3 regions of the Pantoea phytobeneficialis genome follow, and region 1 is predicted to be linked to each of the others. Evidence: predicted binding sites of a transcription regulator. Region 1 holds the regulator's gene; each other region holds the start of a gene.
What was found. Region 1 encodes PurR, which represses purine synthesis genes. Its sites were predicted from a motif close to CANGCAAACGTTTGCNTG; they were not measured.

Region 1 (4,286 bases):
AAGCCCAGCATGCTGAGTAAAGCAAGATAAGGCAGAAATCCTTTTGATGACAACATGGTAATTCTCTTTAGACAGGAAAACGCGGAGGAGTGTAAAAGCGTGCACCAGGTTTTGTGAAACGCTAATATTTGCGCGGTGCTATCAAAAAATTTGCAGGCAAAAATATGTGGTCTGAATATGCGCTTGAAGTGGTAGATGCGGTGGCCCGCAGCGGTAGTTTTAGTGCGGCAGCACAAGAGTTACATCGGGTGCCTTCTGCCATCAGCTACACGGTACGGCAGCTCGAAACCTGGCTGGCGGTGCCGTTGTTCGAACGTCAGCATCGGGAAGTGGTGCTGACGGCAGCCGGGGAGCATTTTGTCCGGGAAGGGCGTAGTGTTATCAAAAAAATGCTGGCGACGCGGCGGCAGTGCCAGCAGTTGGCAAATGGCTGGCGTGGTCAGCTGAGTATCGCGGTGGATTGCATCGTTAAACCTCATCGCACCCGACAACTGGTGAAGGATTTCTACCGCCACTTTCCCGACATGGAGCTGATTATCAGTTATGAAGTGTTTAATGGTGTCTGGGATGCACTGGCCGATGGGCGGGTCGATGTAGCGATTGGGGCCACTCAGGCGATCCCGGTCGGTGGGCGTTTTGCCTTTCAGGATATGGGCGCGTTGAACTGGCGCTGCGTGGTCAGCCCCGATCATCCGTTGGCAAAAAGTACCTTGTTGGATGACGAGACGTTGCGGGCCTGGCCTTCTCTGGTGCTGGAAGACACTTCGCGGGCGTTGCCGCGGCGCATGACCTGGACGTTGGATAATCAACGCCGGCTGGTGGTGCCGGAATGGGAAACCGGCGTCGACTGCCTGCTGGCGGGACTTTGCGTGGGGATGGTGCCGGGCCATTTAGCCCGGCCATTACTGGATAGCGGAGCATTAACCGAGTTACCGTTACCCACGCCGTTCCCGGATAGCCCATGCTGCGTCAGTTGGTCGGAACAACGGAACTCGCCAGCTCTGGGTTGGTTGCTGAGTTATCTCGGCGATGCCGAAACGCTCAACTATGAATGGTTGAGCGAAACGGAAACCTAGCGGCGGTAGTCGCGGAACGGGCCGTCAGCGACTGAACGGCGTTCAATTAGCGTTGGCTGAACTTCAATGGTTTGCGGTTCTTCACGTTTGCTGGTGATACGATCCAGCAGCATTTCCAACGCTTTTTCACCTAACTGAGCTTTGGGTTGATGAACGGTGGTCAGCGCCGGCGTGAAATAACGTGCGTTGCGCACGTTGTCATAGCCGATCACTGAGATATCCTGCGGGACCCGCAGACCCATTTCATCCGCAGCACAGATCGCGCCCATCGCCATGATATCGCCACCGCAGAACACAGCAGTCGGGCGTTGCTTCTGATTGAGGATCTGCTGCATCGCCTGATAACCGGATTCCGGTTCAAAATCGCCCTGCACAATCCACTCGGGCCGCACGGTGATGCCTGCCTCATTTAGCGCCTGCATGAAACCGGCATGGCGGCCACCGCCGGTGTTGCGCTCCATTTGTCCGGGGATGGCACCAATGTCACGATGACCGCGTTCAATCAGGTAACGCCCGGCGAGATAGCCGCCCTGAAACGCATTGTCCTGCACCGTATCGGTAAAATCGCCACGCGATGCGCCCCAGTCCATCACCACCATCGGGATATTACGGTTCTCTTCCAGCATGGTCAGCAGGTCGTCAGGGTATTCTGAACACATCACCAACAGGCCATCGACACGCTTCTGCGCCATCATCGACAGATATGCGCGCTGTTTTTGCAGGTCGTTATGCGCATTGCCCAGGATCAGCGTGTAGCCGCGATCGAAACAGTGATTTTCCACCGCCTCGATAATCTCGGCAAAATAGGGGGCTTCACTGGAGGTGGCCAGCAGCCCCAGCGTTTTGGTGTGGTTGACTTTCAGGCTGCGCGCCACGGCGCTGGGCGAGTAATGCAGCTCTTTGATCGCTTCCCATACGGCGTTACGCGTCTCTTCCGCGACAAAACGCGTTTTGTTGATGACATGCGAAACCGTGGTGGTGGAGACACCGGCGCGTTTCGCCACATCTTTAATTGTTGCCATGAAAATGGTACTCCCGGGCTTATCGCAACTAACTGATAAGTATATTGTTAAACGTTTGCGTCTGCTAATGGTTTTGCGCCCCGATTTTCGGGGCGAATGGCGAAGAAAAAGACATTAACACCTGGTCAATAACGCTTTAACTTGCCGCAAACACAGCGTGCGCAAAATCTGTTGCGCAACGAAAGGCGGCGATTCTAGCAAGCTGGCGCGGATAAGACGAGATTTTTGCCGGAGGCTGTGAGAAAATTACGATAACCCTTCATTTATTGTGACTAAGGAGTTGTGATGAGTACAGACCTGAAACTGGCGCTGTTTACCACTGTGGGCGCGCTACTAATGATTATCGTGTTCAGCTTCACCGCGATCCTTCATTAATAAAAAAGCCGGACCTGAAAATCAGGGTCCGGCTTGTTGTTTTATCGGGTATCGGGCGTTTTTTAGCGGATAGTTTTGGGGGTCATCATACGGCGTGCCCCGACGTAGTGTTTCAGCCAGTAATCCTCACCCAATGCACTGATTTGAATATCTTTACCGGTACGAGGCGACTGGATAAATTTGCCATTACCAAGATAAACACCGACATGATCGGCAGTGCCGCGATTATTGATGCGGAAGAACACCAAATCCCCTTTCTCCAGCATATCGCGCTTAATCGGTGCCGCATCCCGCAGGTGATACATTTCGTTGGCGGTGCGCGGGAATTTATATTTGACCAGGTCTTTGTAGGCGTACCACACCAGACCGCTGCAATCGAAACCGGTATGCGGTGAAGTGCCACCCCATTGGTATGGTTTACCAATCTGCCCCATCAGCTTGTTCATCGCGGTTTCGCGTGCTTTCTGATAGCGCTGACGGTGAGAATTGCTCATCTTGATGGTGGTCAAATCGCGGTCATCGTCCTGCTTCGCGCTTCTCTTTGCCAGACGTTGGTGACCATATTTTTTTGACGGTGATTTCAGCAGGGCTTTCTTGCTGCGGGTTTTATGCAGCGCCGTTTCCATTTTCGGCTGTTTTTTCAGCTTTAGCTTCTGAACACTGGTAGCAAGACGGGATTTTTTGGTGCTGGTTTTTACCGGACGTCGCTTGCGACGCTCATCTTCGCGCGCACTTTTTTTCTCAGCGTTATGCAAACTGGCATTGATGGGCGCATGCGGTGACGCAGAAGCCACATTAAAAAACAGTTGGGCGAAAGCCAGCATAAAAAGCGTAATGAGTAAACGCATAGTCCGGTACAGGTTAAGCAGTCTGAAGAAACAGCCCGCAGCTATGTTAGAAAAATCTGATCAACGATCAGCACCGAGATGATTCTAATCCAGTTTTTTTCTAAAAGGTAAGGCATTTTTCTATTAATGTGTTAGCAGAGTTGATATGGGGCAAAAATGAGCGATTTCAGCTGGTTAACCCAGCAGATATATTGCTAATTATTAATCGGTTCATGCTTAATCATGATATGAAAATGTTATTTATGGCACCGGAACTTAACAAACATGGCGATTGATGTGCCTGAACCGCAAAATCCCGTTTTAGTGCGGGGGTGAAATCGCTACAATAAACAAACACGAAGTGAGGAATTAAGGAAGGCAAAAATGAGTACTGTTGAGAAAATCCAGCGCCAGATCGCAGAAAACCCGATCCTGCTGTACATGAAAGGTTCGCCGAAACTGCCAAGCTGCGGTTTCTCTGCACAAGCGGTACAGGCTCTGTCTGCCTGTGGTGAGCGCTTCGCGTATGTTGATATCCTGCAAAACCCGGATATTCGTGCCGAGTTGCCAAAATATGCCAACTGGCCGACCTTCCCACAGTTGTGGGTTGATGGCGAGCTGGTCGGTGGTTGCGACATCATCGTCGAGATGTTCCAGCGTGGTGAACTTCAGCCGCTGATTAAAGAAACTGCTGAGAAGTATAAAGAAGCAGAATAAGCGTTAAGGCCGACAGTCGTCGGCCTTTCTTTTGGTCACTCGGCGGAGTCTTCTTCCGACAGTTCGTCACTGAACGCCAGTGGCCAGCCCCCCAGACGTTTCCAACGGTTCACTAACTCGCAAAACAGGATGGCGGTTTGTTCGGTATCGTACAGGGCGGAATGCGCCTGGGTGCTATCAAAATCCATCCCTGCCGCTTTACAGGCTTTTGCCAGCACCGTCTGACCCAATACCAATCCACTTAATGCCGCAGTGTCGAAAGTGGCAAA
Region 2 (4,286 bases), 1.5 Mb from region 1:
TGATGCCGCAGGTGATCAATCATTTTCACCGCGAATATCCGCTGGTAAAGGTGCGTATCGTCGAAGGCCAACTGGTGGCGATGGTACATGAGCTGCGCCAGGGGGAGCTGGATTTCACCATCAACACTTACGACCAAAGCCATCTCGATCAGGAACTGACCTACGAACGACTGATGGAGCGAGATTATCAGGTGGTGGTGCGTAAAGGTCATCCGATGGCTCATGCACGCTCGCTGGCGGAGTTGCAGCATTGTGACTGGACCATGCCGACGCCGCAGGGCAGCTATTATCGGCTGCTGCACGATATGTTTGGCGAGCGCGGCATGGCACCAAAAATCGTCGTCACTTGCGAAACCTTTATGGCCTGTACCAGCCTGGTGGCAAAGACCGATTTCGTCAGCATTATCTCGCGAGATGTGATTGAAGACCCAACCCACGGCGGCCAGCTGGTGGCGCTGGAGCTGGATGATCCGTTACCCAAGGCAAACTTTTATCTGATTCAGCGTAAGGACACGGCGTTGACGCCGATGAGCGCCTATATGGCGCAGCTGTTCCGGCGCTATTGTCAACAAAGGTAAGAGTGCGGCCCGGCTCGCGTCCTGTTTGGCTGGCAGCCACTACACTTGGCATCGGGCGTTCACTCTGGAGAACCGACCATGCAAATTACCCCTTATTTGTTTTATGACGGCCGCTGCGAAGAGGCCATCGCATTCTACCTTGAGGCGACTGACGGCGAGTTGCTGTTTAAAATGACCTTTGGCGATATGCCGGAGACGGAATCCACAGAAGGTTGTCCCTCCGGGATGACCTTTCCACCGGAACATATCATGCACGCGCACCTGCGCATCGGGCAGGGCGAAATTATGTTGAGTGACGGGAATCGTGAGGCGCACTACAACGGCTTTGCAGTGAGTCTCTCCACGCCAGATGAAGTGCAGGGCAAGCGTTGGTTTGATGCGTTGTCTGCCGGCGGGCAGGTGACAAAAAGCTGGGAGCCGACGTTCTGGGCGAATGGTTTTGGCATGTTCACCGATAAGTTCGGTGTGCCGTGGATGGTGAATGCTTATAAACCAAGAATTTAGTCACCGATGTTACCCCGTAGCGGCGCGATTTATCGCGCAATTCGGCGCTGTGCCGGAAAACATTGCGCGATAAATCGTGCCGCTACGGATGAAGGTGGCGTTAGCTAAGTTAGAAGTTATAACCCACAACCAGGTAGTAACCCCAGCCGGTTGATTTCACTTCAAACGGACCATTGCCGAAGTTCAGCTCCTGGCCATCAGCCCACTGTCCACCGTTGTGGAAATAACGCGCCACGGTAGAAACATGCCAGTGGTCGTAGTTCAGCGACAGAATGTGGCTGGATGCAATCGAGTTGCTGGTACGTGATGGACCGGTTTCGTCACGCAGATCGGAACCCCAGTCGAAGTTGGTGAAGCCGATATAGCTCAGCTTACCGCCCCACAGGTCGGTAATCGGCACAAAGTATTTCACCTTGAAGCGATAGCCATCCCAGCTGTTTTCGTTGGCGGCACCGTAGTTCTGCCACTGGTATTTCGCGTACACGTTCAGCGACAGGCCCACATCGGAATGGGTGTCGATATCGGTGCCCAGACCCATATACCAGGTGTTCTGGCGCTGCGACGCGTTGCGGCCCATGTCGTAGATGTAGTTGTTGGCGAAGTACCACTCTTTAAACGGACCAAACGCCAGGCTGGTACCGGTCAGCTTATCGATGGAGAAACGCGGCTCAATTTCCATGAACAGCGGCGAACCGTGGTCGAAAATACCGTTAGCGTTGCTGTTGCCCACACCGAAGAAGTTGGTCAGGTCGGCGTAGCCGTAGAAATCAAACCAGTCCTTTTTGGCAAAGGCTTCGTATTCCAGATACACGTCGTTATTAAACTGTGGTCCGAAACGGGTGTGATAACTGCCCACCACGTTGACGCTCTGATGCCACCAGTCGGAAAGGTATTGCGGGTTGCTGTCTGCTGCTTGGGTCGCGCCGGTCCAGCTGCTGGCCAGTAAGGCCCCTGCTATCAATGCTTTATATTTCATTATCGTTAACCACATGCTCGTGATCGTCGCAAAAATGCGCGATCGGTGTCAGTCGATCCCAGGGGTGGGCGGTGAATTGTTTTAAGCCGGTCTGAGCTGCCGGTTTTTAAAGCTCGCGTAGGGTGCCTGTATCAGTCCGATAGAAAATAGATTTTGATCACGTTTGTCAAAAAGTGTTGCAATTCCATTCACCAAAAATGTGAGTTATGTCACATAAATGTCATGGATCGAACGGAACCCCGCAACCGTTTACGTTGTCGCGACGCGTTGCAAAATGCTTATGGGGGAATCGGATGTAGCGGAGCGATTTATCGCGCGTCTTTTTGCCTGTAGCGGCGCGATTTATCGCGCATCTTTTTGCGTGGAGGGGCACAGCACAAAAAAACAGCGCGATAAATCGCGCCGCTACGGATGAGGAGCAGGAATAAACAGCGCCGTTACGGATGAGAGACAGCTATTAAGGGAGGGTAACTCGCACCTGCAAACCGCAAATCTGACCCTGCGGATTGAGGCAGTTCGACAGTGCCACCTGCATACGGTGTTTTTGCGCCACGCTGCGAACAATCGACAGCCCAAGGCCGCTACCCTGGGCCTGCACATCAGGCGAGCGAGTGAAGCGGTCAAACGCGCGTTCGATAAAGCCTTCCGGCATACCCGGCCCGTTATCAACAATATCCACCACGGTGTGATTGCCGACGCGATGCAGCAGCACATCCACCAGGCTGCCTTCGGGGGTGTGCAGCATGGCATTACCGATCAGGTTGTCAAACAGGCTGCGTAAATCGGAACGACTGGCCTGGATGCGGTAGTGGGCAGTGCCGTTAAAACCGATATCAATCCCGCGCTTATCGGCCACCACCATCAGCTGCTCGATACTCTCCTTCAGCAGGTCTTCCAGCTCAATATTTTCTACCGTGGCGACCACCGACTGATCTTCCTGGCGCGAGATGTTCAGCAGCTGTGTCACCAGATGGCGGGTACGGGTCACGCCCGCTTCCAGTTGATCAAACTGACGGCTGGCCTCGCCCGGTTGAATATGCTGGCGTAGGTTCTCCAGCTGCAACGTCACGGCGGTGACCGGCGTGCGCAGTTCGTGGGCGGCATCTTCGAGGAACTGGCGCTGTGACGACCAGGCAGCACGCAGTTTATCCAGTAGCGAGTTATAGGCGGCAACCAGCGGCAGGATTTCGTCCGGTAAGCCATCCGGGGGGACGCTGTCGGGATGCAACATCTCCTGGGCGGCAATCTGGCGCGAGGCCACGCGTAAGTCGCGCGTAATGGCGCGCACCACCAGCCAGATCACCAGCAGCGAGAGCGGCATCATTAAAATCAACGGAATAATGGCTGACAGTGCGCGCTTCACCATCACGCTTTTCATATAGCCGATGTTGTAGAGCACCTGAATGGCAGCGATTTCACTGCCGGGTTCGCCGGGGCGATTGAAGACACGCCAGTCGCAGTCTTCACAATCTCCGATCTTAACGTCACTCCAGCCTTTTTTATTTTGCAATGGCGCATTCAACTCCGGCCAGGAACTGGCGCGCAGCTGCTGATTGTCATCCCACAATTGCACCACATAGGCGCTTTTGAGTTTATCGGCGTTGAGCATCAGCGGCATCAGGGCAGGAATGCGTTTGCTGCTGGCCCAGGCATCGGCGATTTTTGCCAGCTGATCGTCCTTCATAGTGCCGATCATGTCGCCGTAGCAGCTGTAAAAATAGGAGGTGACACCACCGATCATCGCCAGATGCATCAGCAACAGGGTAGTCAGCAATTTATTACGCAGGGAACGCATAAACGTGAAGGGTTTCATATTGCAGGGACTCGCCACCCCAGGCCGCGCACGTTGCGAATCACTTCGTTATCCAGCTTGCGGCGCATGCCATGAATTAAGACATCAACCGCATTGCTGGTGACTTCTTCGCCCCAGCCGTAGATGCGGTTTTCCAGTTGTTCGCGTGAAAGAATGGCGCCCGGACGCTCCAGCAGCGCATAAAGCAGGGCGTATTCACGCGCGGTAAGTTGCTCACGCTGCCCTTTATACAGCACTTCACGCGTCATCATATCGAGCTGCACGTCGCCGCTGCCTAACAGGGAATCCGCCGCACCGTGACGACGTCGGGTAATCGCTCGCATTCGCGCCAGGACCTCTTGTAAATCAAAGGGTTTTAGCAGGTAATCATCGGCACCGCTGTCGAGTCCCTGAACACGCTGGGCCACGGTATCAC
Region 3 (4,286 bases), 1.2 Mb from region 1:
ACTCTTTATCGGTCAGGGTTTGCGCCGGGGCCACGGTGATGGAGTCACCGGTGTGGATACCCATCGCATCGAAGTTTTCGATCGAGCAGACGATGATGCAGTTGTCGTTTTTATCACGCACCACTTCCATCTCGTACTCTTTCCAGCCAATCAGCGACTCGTCAATCAGCAGCTCATTGGTCGGCGACAGGTCCAGACCGCGTTCACAAATCTCTTCAAACTCTTCGCGGTTATAGGCGATGCCGCCACCGGTGCCGCCCATGGTAAAGGAAGGACGGATGATGCACGGGAAGCCAACATCTTCAGCCACCGCCAGCGCCTCTTCCATGGTATGCGCGATACCGGAACGTGCGGTGTCCAGACCGATGCTTTTCATCGCCACGTCAAAACGGCGACGGTCTTCAGCTTTATCGATCGCGTCGGCAGTCGCACCAATCATGGTCACGCCGAATTCTTCCAGCACGCCCTGACGCTCCAGCTCCAGTGCGCAGTTCAGCGCCGTCTGGCCGCCCATAGTAGGCAGCACGGCATCCGGGCGCTCTTTTTCAATGATTTTACGCACCACTTCCCAGTGGATTGGCTCGATGTAGGTTGCATCAGCCATCTCCGGGTCAGTCATGATGGTGGCCGGGTTCGAGTTCACCAGAATGACGCGGTAGCCCTCTTCACGCAGCGCTTTACACGCCTGCGCACCCGAGTAGTCAAATTCACATGCCTGGCCGATAACGATCGGACCTGCGCCAAGGATCAGGATGGATTTTATGTCTGTACGTTTTGGCATCGTTAGCTCCTGATTACTTCGCGTTAGAACGGTAGGCTTCAATCAGTTCGATAAAGTGATCGAACAGCGGCGCCGCATCGTGCGGGCCTGGGCTGGCTTCCGGATGTCCCTGGAAGCTGAAAGCCGGTTTATCGGTACGGTGAATGCCCTGCACGGTCTGGTCGAACAGCGAAACATGGGTCACGCGTAAATTTGCCGGTAAGTTGCTGTCATCAACGGCGAAACCGTGGTTCTGTGCGGTGATCATCACGGTGTTGTTGTCGAGATCTTTTACCGGATGGTTGCCGCCATGATGGCCCAGCTTCATTTTGATGGTTTTCGCACCGCTTGCCAGCGCCAGCAGCTGATGACCCAGGCAGATACCGAATACCGGGATATCGGTATTAAGGAAAGACTGAATCGCGCTGATGGCATAATCGCACGGCTCCGGGTCGCCAGGGCCGTTGGAGAGGAAAATACCATCCGGGTTCAACTTCAGAACGTCTTCAGCAGACGTCTGCGCCGGCACCACCGTCAGGCGACAGCCACGGTCTACCAGCATACGCAGGATATTGCGCTTGGCACCAAAATCGTAGGCAACTACATGGAATGGCAGCTCTGCCGCTGACTTCTGCTCCGGCAGATCGTCTTTCAGCGTCCAGCTACCTTGCTGCCACGGATAGGTTTCCGCCGTCGTCACTTCTTTTGCCAGGTCCATGCCTTTCAGGCCCGGGAAGGCTTGTGCCTTCTGCAATGCCAGAGCGGCGTCTGGATTGTCACCGGCGATGATACAGCCGTTCTGTGCCCCTTTTTCACGCAGCAGACGCGTCAGCTTACGGGTATCGATATCGGCAATGGCGACGATGTTGTTGCGCTGCAAATAGGCTGACAAGCTCTCTTCACTACGGAAGTTGCTGGTAATCAGCGGCAGGTCGCGGATAACAAGGCCCTGAGCATGAATTTGGCTGGACTCTGCGTCGGCGGCATTAGCGCCAACATTGCCGATATGGGGATAAGTGAGGGTGACGATCTGGCGGGAATAGGAGGGATCAGTGAGGATTTCTTGATAACCGGTCATTGACGTATTGAAAACGACCTCCCCCACTGCCGATCCCGTTGCCCCGATGGCCCGACCGTGGAATTGGGTTCCGTCTTCCAGAACCAAGAGCGCTGACTTAATCAAAACATCCTCCAGGGAATAAACAGTCACAATATTTGCATATTAATTCAAAATACTGTCCTGAATCAATGCAAAAACCGCCTGACCGGTCGATTTTTGGCAAATTGCGCGCATTCTAATGATCGACCCGCACCTTGTCTACCCTGAGACGTTATTTTTTTGTTTTTTTCGGGCAACTGAATGTTAAAAGCAACAGAAACCGACAAAAGAGCGAGACAACCTGGAAAAATAAACGGTTGCGAGGCGGAAATAATCTGAAAGTCGTGCTACCGGGATGATAATTTTGACCAAATGGTCAAAAATGACGTTTTTAAGGATGAAAAACGATCATAAACAACGAAAAACAGGAGACTTAGCATTAAAAAATAACGAAAACCATTTTTTACAGACAAAATAAAGGGCAATAATATTATTGCCCTATTCAATCAATGTCTTACCGATTGAAATAACCACATCACGATGGTTCACAACACTCACAACATCGATAAATCCAGCACATCACGCATGTCATAAAGGCCAGATTTCTTGTCTTTAAGCCAATAAGCGGCTTTTACGGCTCCATTTGCAAAGGTCATGCGGCTGGAAGCCTTGTGGGTAATCTCAACGCGCTCCCCGATATCTGCAAACATCGCGGTATGTTCACCGACGATATCACCGGCGCGAACGGTAGCGAAACCGATGGTTTGCGCTTTACGCTCACCGGTATGGCCTTCACGCGCGTAGACGGCGTGCTCGTCCAGTTTCCAGTCCATTGCTTCAGCAATGGCTTCACCCATCGCCAGCGCTGTGCCTGATGGTGCATCAACTTTATGACGGTGATGCGCTTCTACGATTTCAATATCGGCATAATCGCCCATCACTTTTGCGGCTTGTTTCAGCAGTTCCAGCACCAGGTTCACACCAACGCTGAAGTTGGCCGCAAACACGATGCCAATCTCTTCTGCCGCGGCACGAATCGCCGCTTTACCTGCCTCATCAAAACCGGTGGTACCAATCACCATCGCTTTTTGGTGCTGGCGGCAAAAAGCCAGGTATTCCAGCGTACCTTCCGGGCGAGTGAAGTCGATCAACACGTCGAAGTCGTTGACCACCTGCTGCAAATCCGCAGTGATGATCACCCCGGTCTTGCCAATACCTGCCAACTCACCGGCGTCACTACCGATCAATGACGAACCGGCACGCGCCAGCGCAGCACCTAGCACGACGCCTTCCGCCTGCTGCGCGGCCTGAATCAAATTGCGTCCCATGCGACCCGGCGCACCAACAATAGCAATGCGGATTTCACTCATATTTATTCATTCCTGATACAAATCTATGCATGCAAAGCGCAAACAGGTTAACGGTCAGATAACAGTCACGCCACAATAAAAAAGGGATAATAAGAATTTTATGCCAGCCGCGTCAGATTATCAGTAAAAGCAATCTCACCAGGTGGAAATCGGCTTGCGCGGGTTGGTGTAGCGGCCCGATTTATCGCGCGTCTTTTTGCCTGGTCGAAAAAAGCGCGATAAATCGCCGCCGCTACGGGGAAGGGGTTACTGCACGTTGCGCACTTCTACACGCAATTCTTTCGGTACTTCAAACACGATGTTTTCTTCGCGGCCAATCAGCTCAATCGCTGCTTCACCACCCAGATCGCGCAGGCGCTGAATCACCTGCTGCACCAGAACATCCGGCGCGGAAGCCCCAGCGGTCACACCTATGGTGGTCACGCCCTTTACCCACTCTTCCTGAATATCATCGGCAGAGTCGATCAGCTTCGCCAGCTTACCGGCGCGCTGTGCCAGTTCCGCCAGACGATTGGAGTTGGAGGAGTTTTTCGAACCGACCACCAGCACCACTTCTGCATCACGCGCCAGCACACGCACCGCTTCCTGGCGGTTAGTGGTGGCATAGCAGATATCATCTTTGCGTGGCCCGATGATCGCCGGGAAGCGCTGACGCAGCGCGTCAATCACGTCCGACGTATCATCAACGGACAACGTCGTCTGGGTCATAAAGCACAGGTTGCTTTCATCTTTGACCTGCAATTTGAACACGTCTTCCGGTGATTCCACCAGATACATGCCGCCGTTGGGGTTGCTGTATTGCCCCATCGTGCCTTCCACTTCCGGATGGCCTGCATGTCCAATCAGAATGGCTTCGACGCCTTTACGGCTGGCGCGCGCCACTTCCATATGCACTTTGGTCACCAACGGACAGGTGGCATCAAACAGCATGGTCAGATTACGCGCCTTCGCCTCAGCACGTACCGCCTGAGATACCCCATGCGCGGAGAAGATCAGGATAGCGTCATCCGGCACTTCGCTGATCTCTTCGATAAAGATGGCACCGCGTTCGCGCAGG

Region 2: a site for PurR is predicted at 2,297-2,314, ahead of CTZ24_RS01885 (nucleoside-specific channel-forming protein Tsx). Genes of this name have one in related genera too.
Region 3: a site for PurR is predicted at 2,166-2,183, ahead of carA (glutamine-hydrolyzing carbamoyl-phosphate synthase small subunit). Genes of this name have one in related genera too.

Annotation. Positions count from the first base shown of each region.
Region 1 covers NZ_CP024636.1:1,906,143-1,910,428, forward strand. The annotation lists gene punC (purine nucleoside transporter PunC) at 1-56, opposite strand, end outside; gene punR (DNA-binding transcriptional activator PunR) at 165-1,076, shown strand; gene purR (HTH-type transcriptional repressor PurR) at 1,073-2,098, opposite strand; gene cydH (cytochrome bd-I oxidase subunit CydH) at 2,384-2,473, shown strand; gene CTZ24_RS08910 (C40 family peptidase) at 2,536-3,321, opposite strand; gene CTZ24_RS08915 (Grx4 family monothiol glutaredoxin) at 3,685-4,017, shown strand; gene rnt (ribonuclease T) at 4,053-4,286, opposite strand, start outside.
Region 2 covers NZ_CP024636.1:426,333-430,618, forward strand. The annotation lists gene CTZ24_RS01875 (LysR family transcriptional regulator) at 1-578, shown strand, start outside; gene yjdN (VOC family metalloprotein YjdN) at 657-1,082, shown strand; gene CTZ24_RS01885 (nucleoside-specific channel-forming protein Tsx) at 1,192-2,058, opposite strand; gene CTZ24_RS01890 (sensor histidine kinase) at 2,516-3,871, opposite strand; gene CTZ24_RS01895 (response regulator) at 3,868-4,286, opposite strand, start outside.
Region 3 covers NZ_CP024636.1:735,778-740,063, reverse strand. The annotation lists gene carB (carbamoyl-phosphate synthase large subunit) at 1-781, opposite strand, end outside; gene carA (glutamine-hydrolyzing carbamoyl-phosphate synthase small subunit) at 795-1,943, opposite strand; gene dapB (4-hydroxy-tetrahydrodipicolinate reductase) at 2,414-3,229, opposite strand; gene ispH (4-hydroxy-3-methylbut-2-enyl diphosphate reductase) at 3,476-4,286, opposite strand, start outside.